2 regions of the Lactimicrobium sp. genome follow, and region 2 is predicted to be linked to the other one. Evidence: riboswitches for the same ligand, from Rfam matches in the RefSeq annotation. Region 2 holds a riboswitch; the other holds the start of a gene.
The links. Region 2 has a riboswitch for thiamine pyrophosphate ahead of SOI44_RS10200 (YkoF family thiamine/hydroxymethylpyrimidine-binding protein). Riboswitches for the same ligand answer to the same signal wherever they lie in the genome.
Positions count from the first base shown of each region.

Region 1 (3,192 bases), on a different contig from region 2:
TGATGTCATATGCGCCGGACCATATTGTCAATGACCCCGTAACCAGGGAAACACTGACAGCCGGGCTGAAAAAGCTTGGCCTGCGGGACGGCATGATTGTGGAAGTGCATGCCCGTCTGTCATCTTTTGACTGTGTGATTGGCGGGGCAAGGACGGTTGTGGATGCATTAATGGATATTGCTGGTGAAAACGGAACGATTGTCATGCCGGTGAACTGCCATGACAATGCGGAGCCTTCCACCTGGAAGCATCCGGTGATTCAGCCGCAGGCCTATGCATCTGTGCGCAGCGCAATCCCGCCGTATGATCCCCAGCTGAGTGATATTCCTGATATGGGTGAGGTGGCAGAGAATTTCCGCCGCCGCAAAGGTGTGATCTTTTCACAGCATCCACGTGTTTCCTATGCGGCATGGGGCAGATATGCCAAACTGCTGTGCAACCGGCAGTCTCTGCATTTTCCTCTTGCTGAGGAGAGCCCGGCAGCCCGTATGTATGAGATGAAGGGCTTTGTGCTGCTGATGGGATGTGATTTTGACAGTGCTACGAGCATGCATCTGGCGGAATACCGCACAGATGACAGGCCGATCCGCATTGAAGGCTGCTGCATGCAGACAGATCAGGGACCACAGTGGAAGAATTATCTGGATCTTGATCTGGACAGCAGTGACTTCACACGGGTGCGCAGTGAACTGGTCAAAAAAAAGGCGGTCCGCGAAACAGTGATCGGCGGATCTCGCATTCAGTTTTTCCCACTGGCATATGCCGTGGATGAGGCAACACGCTACTTTGAATCCAATTCGGTATTTGAACTGTACCGGTAATCAGATTTTCCAGGAATGTTTGAGGTATGCTGCAGAAATTTCTGCGGCTGCTTCAAGCATTTCTTTTTCTTCGGTCTCACGGAATCTGTCCTTTACAGGAGCATCCAGATCAATTTCCATGATGACTTCGCCATTGACAATGACCGGAACGCATAATTCACTGCGGCTGTCACTGTCACAGGCAATGTGGCCATGGAAGGACAGTACATCCGCAATCCGCTGCGGCTTTTTTGTCTGCCAGCAGGTGCCGCATACACCTTTGCTATAACCAATATGTGTGCAGGCAGTTTTTCCCTGGAAGGGACCAAGGACAAGTTCACCGTTCTTTACAAAATAGAAACCTGCCCAGTTGAGATTGGCATAGTTCATATTGATGCAGGCAGAAACATTGCTCAGTGCAGCAATCATATCAGGTTCTTCCAGCAGGGCTGCGATCTGCTGGCTGATCAGACTTTTGTTTTCCATGTTTAACATCTTAGCACACTATCCTGTGATAGAATGATTTTGTGAACAGGGGTGCATTTGCTGAGAATTACCCTTATCACCTGATCTAGGTAATACTAGCGTAGGGAGTTCCAATCACTCTTTGCGCCTTCAGAAACGGGGGTGTTTTTTTATGAAGAACAACAAGATCAGAATTATTTCGTACATGGCATTATATGCAGCACTGTATGTCGTCCTGAAATTTGCAGGAGAGTACATTCCATTCCTGAAGATGCCGCAGGGAGGCTCAATTGAGATTGAACTGGCTGCGGTATTCATTGCCTCGTACCACATGGGCTGGAAGTATGGCATTCTGACTGCGATGATCGGCTTTCTGCTGACATTCATCTGCGGCTTCCCGATCTACTGGCTGAATCTTGGCCAGTTTATGCTCGATTATATCCTGCCGCTGCTGTTTGTCGGTGCGGCCAGTCTGCTTGGCCGCAATGGTTCCGTGCGTCAGGTCATCGGCATCTCACTGGCAATGATTCTCAAATATGTCAGTCAGCTGTTATCCGGTGTGTACTACTGGCCGCCGGAGGGCAGTGTTGCCGGCAGTAAGGCAGCCTGGGTATATTCTGCCGGATATAACCTCTGGTACAATCTTGCTACACTGGTTGTATGCATCATTCTTGTGCCGCTGCTGCTGAAAAGACTCGAGAAAACAAGTGCCTGGAAGCAGTTTGCCAGGTAATAGAAAGAGCAGAAACATATATGAGTGGGTGAGAATGCAATCATCCACTTTTTATTTTGGTCAGGGACGAGTAGAATAACAAATGCTATGTCAAAAGTATTAATCCCACATCCTGGACAAATGGTATATATCCAGTCTTTCAAGCATGATGGCAGCCTGCACCGCACATGGTGCAAGGGCTTTGTGCTGGAAGCTGATAAAAAACATATCGTTGCCGTAACCAACCGTGCCTGGGTCATTGAAGCGGATGGAAGACGCTGGCTGACAAGAGAACCAGCGATCTGCTTTTTCTATGATGACCGCTGGTGGAATATTATTTCTATGATCCGTCATTCCGGTGTGTACTACTACTGCAATCTCGCTTCCCCAAGTGTGTATGATGGCGAGGCGGTCAAGAATATTGACTATGATCTGGATGTCAAGCTGTATCCGGATGGCGGCTATCAGATTCTTGATGAAGATGAATTCGCGCAGCACGCCAGGCAGATGCATTATCCGGAAGAAGTGAAAAAGATTGTAGAGAACCAGATGCAGATGTTGATCCACGCAATGGAAAAGGGCGAGGATCCGTTTAACCAGTCATGTATTGATTACTATTACAGCAAATATCTGCATATGAACAGATAATGAAATGATGCCGCTATGCGGTATTTTTTGTATGTTTCAATATCACACGATAATAAAAATCAGTTGACAGATAGGAGGGAAAAAGGGTAAGATCATGAAGCTTCTTCAGAAGGGATTCAGGAATCAGGAAATGATCATGGATCAGCAGTCATAAACTTCGAAAAAAAGTTGTTGACAAAATAAACTGAAGAGGTAAGATAAACAAGCTGTTTCCGAGAAGGGAAGAGCGCAGATCTTTGAAAACTGAACAGAAAGATTAGAACACAAACAACGTCAATGAGTTTATAAGAAATCCTGATTGTAAGAATCAGGTGAGCACAAGTCAAATGAAGAGTTTGATCCTGGCTCAGGATAAACGCTGGCGGCGTGCCTAATACATGCAAGTCGAACGAGGAAGATCCAGCTTGCTGGGTTGACCGAGTGGCGAACGGGTGAGTAATACATAAGCAACCTGCCCACGGAGACCGGGATAATCTCTGGAAACGGGGACTAAAACCGGATAGGCAATAGAGAGGCATCTCTTTATTGTTAAAGGTGAGAGACACTGGTGGATGGGCTTATGGCGCA
Region 1 is NZ_JAZHUW010000036.1:17,755-20,946, forward strand. It holds gene SOI44_RS08650 (pseudouridine-5'-phosphate glycosidase) at 1-3, shown strand, start outside; gene SOI44_RS08655 (aminoglycoside N(3)-acetyltransferase) at 3-821, shown strand; gene SOI44_RS08660 (GAF domain-containing protein) at 822-1,286, opposite strand; TPP riboswitch at 1,324-1,410, shown strand; gene SOI44_RS08665 (ECF transporter S component) at 1,438-1,998, shown strand; gene SOI44_RS08670 (DUF402 domain-containing protein) at 2,086-2,625, shown strand; partial or broken rRNA gene SOI44_RS08675 (16S ribosomal RNA) at 2,949-3,192, shown strand, end outside.
Region 1: it holds a riboswitch for thiamine pyrophosphate, as region 2 does, so the genes downstream of both, SOI44_RS08665 (ECF transporter S component) here and SOI44_RS10200 (YkoF family thiamine/hydroxymethylpyrimidine-binding protein) in region 2, are expected to answer to the same signal.

Region 2 (3,192 bases):
CAGCACAATGGAGCCAATGCCCTTGGCTTTCTGGATGAAGCCATCCTGGGCAAGAAGAGATAAGGCTTTGCGGATGGTATCACGCGATGCCCCATATACTTCCATGAGTTCGTGCTCACCAGGCAGCCGTGATCCGGCAGAATAAGTTCCATCCTCAATCTGTGCCCGTATTCTGTTTTCAATCTCCTGATATTTTGACATGTATTCTGCTCCGGGTTTCATTATACATGGCAGAATCTGTGGATGTTATAGCAGAATTGAGACAGGTGCTGTTTCCAAAGGCAGATCTGCGCTGAGCACATGTATTTTATTCACCAGCCAGAATGTGCTCTGGCACACTTGTCTGCAGTATTGTCTTTACCTATAGATGTAAGTATATATTCCGTTCAGAATGATATTGCCATAGAGTTCCTTAAACTGTGTCTCTTCCATATTCACGCTGCCGTTGAGCCAGAGCCGGAGAAGATTGAAGATGCTGTTCATTGTATGATTGAAGATCACTTCCAGCTGGGCATCTGTCAGATGGCTCTTTGCTTTCCATTGGGGCATCGCTGCCTCTTTCTCCTTCAAGGAGAAGGACAAAGAACTCCTGAAATATTATGAAACACAGGTTGAGAAGAATCATATTGATATCAGGTTCCATACGGAGGTAAAAAGTCTTGATGATGTTGAGACGGATGAGTATGTGATTGCTGCAGGCTCAATGGGACCTAACCGTCTTCATCTGCCTGGAAGTGAACGTTTTCTGACTGCTCAGGAATATATCAGTAATGGCTGTAAAGATGGTGAAAATGTCGTGATTATCGGCGGCGGACTCACTGGCTGTGAGATGGCGTATGAGATTGCCAAGAGTGGCAGAAAGCCTGTTATTGTAGAAGTGAAAGATGATATTCTGATTGCACCTGGAAGCTGTATGGCAAATACAAGCTTCCTGAGAGATGCCTTCGAATATTACAATGTTCCCATCTATACTTCTGCCAGGACCGTCAGTGCAGATGAAAATAGTCTCACGATCCTGGATGAAACAGGAAAAGAAGTCCGGCTGCCAGCAGATGTGATTGTACAAAGCATTGGCTTTAAGCGTGGTCTTCCGTTTGATGTTCCGGAAAACGCAGATCATGTACATGTTATTGGTGACTCTGCAAAGATCTCCAACCTGCTGAATGCAGTTCATTCCGCATATAACCTTGCCATGCAGATCTGACAGGCAGAACAAATTAACTGTTCTAATATGCAAAGAGCAGGCCTGTCAGCATCGGGCGTTAACAGCTGATGGCATGATGTTGACACATCAGCGTGGGATTATTAAAATAACCACTGTGCTTCAATCAATAGTTTCCGGGGTGCCTTGTGGCTGAGATGATACCCGTTTACCTGATCTGTGTAATGACAGCGTAGGGAGAAAACGAGATTATTTTGTAATGATGGCCTCCGGTAAAGGAGGTCTTTTTTGATGAGTGAAGTAACGAAGCCATATGTGACATATGGCAATAAGACTGCCTGCAGTACAGGTGGTTCGGACTGTGGATGCGGCAGTGCTTCTTCTCCTACATCTTTGAAGGTGAATGGATGCCGTTTTACGCTGAATATCATGAGTGATGATTTCATCAATATCATTCTTGATTCGCTTAAGAAGACAAAGACAGACAAGGTATGGCAGATGACAGATGAGCTTTCGACGGTTTACCGGGGAAAGCAGGTTCATGTGATGGACTCTGTAAAGGCATGCTTTATCAATGCCTTCAAACCTGGCGTGCACATGACATCGGAGATGACTTTTTCAAGAGGCTGCCCGGGTGATGTTGATGCGGATTCGTTCATGAATGTGGATGATGTACCGGTGAATGAACCGCTGATCAAAGATGTCCATTTCCCGGTAATGTGCAAGATTGCCTTTTATCCGATGGGTATCCCAGATTATATGAGGCATATTGCCACAATTGTGAATCATGCGATTGATCTTGGCATTTATGAAAGAAGTTCTCATTACTGCACGATTCTGAAGGGGGATGTGCAGGACATCTTTGCTTACTTTAACTATGTGAATACGTATGGTGCAGAGCATCTGAGTCACTACATTCTGGAGGCTACTGTGGCGGCAAATATTCCGGAAGAAGAGAAATAAACAGGCTGGATGGAGATGGAAATTATGGGGAACAATAATAGCTGGAAGCTGAAGGATGTATTACTGATTGCAATTTGTGCAGTTTTGTTTGGCGTGATTTATATGGGATGTACATATGCCGGCGGTATTCTGTATGGTCTGCTGACACCAGCTGGTATGGGATCACTTGGCTATGAGCCGTTCTATGGTATTTACTTCATGGCAGGGGCCTTTGGCATCTATGTCATGCGCAAGCCTGGCACTGGCATTGTGGCAGAACTGCTGGCGGCCATCATGGAATGCCTGATGGGAAACTACTTTGGTCCGATTATTATTCTGTCCGGACTGGTTCAGGGGTTTGGCTTTGAGCTGCTGATCATGCTGCGGAAGTACAAACACTATGACAGAGGCACAATGTGTCTGTCTGCTGTGATCTGCTCCTTCTTTACCATGGGATATAATCTTCTGATCAGCGGCTATAACAAGATTGCCGTGCCGGTATTGTTAATCATGATGGTGGTCAGAGTCATCAGTGCAGTTGTGTTTGATGGTCTTCTGACTCCGGCGCTTGGCGATGCCCTTGTCAAGGCTGGCGTATTGAAGGGATACAAGGCGGCTGAGGGAGTATCCGAAGATCTTGAAGACTGATTCTCATGTAATAGAGGATGTGCCGGTACTTGAACTGAAGAATGTTGTGTTCCGCTATTTCAAAGACGGAAAGCGGAATATTCTGGACCACACTTCATTTGTGATCCACAAAGGCATCAGTGTGATCACCGGTGCCAGCGGCAGTGGAAAAAGTACGCTGGCAGCCGTTGCTTCCGGGCTCTATCCGGAAAATGGCGGATATCTTGCATCTGGTGATATTTTCCTGTATGGCCAGAATCTTCGAAGACTGAATGCACAGAAGCGGGCATCGTATCTCACGGTTCTGTTTCAGAATCCTCAACTGCAGTTCTGTATGGATACACTGCGTCATGAGATGGAATTCTGTCTGGAAAACATCTGCGTTCCGCAGGCGGAAATGTCAGGCCGCATTAAGGCAGTCTCGGCACAGCTTCATTTGGATTCTCTGCTGGATCAGTCGT
Region 2 is NZ_JAZHUW010000056.1:4,763-7,954, forward strand. It holds gene treR (trehalose operon repressor) at 1-201, opposite strand, end outside; gene SOI44_RS10190 (hypothetical protein) at 358-549, opposite strand; gene SOI44_RS10195 (NAD(P)/FAD-dependent oxidoreductase) at 491-1,204, shown strand; TPP riboswitch at 1,330-1,418, shown strand; gene SOI44_RS10200 (YkoF family thiamine/hydroxymethylpyrimidine-binding protein) at 1,454-2,125, shown strand; gene SOI44_RS10205 (ECF transporter S component) at 2,150-2,752, shown strand; gene SOI44_RS10210 (ABC transporter ATP-binding protein) at 2,742-3,192, shown strand, end outside.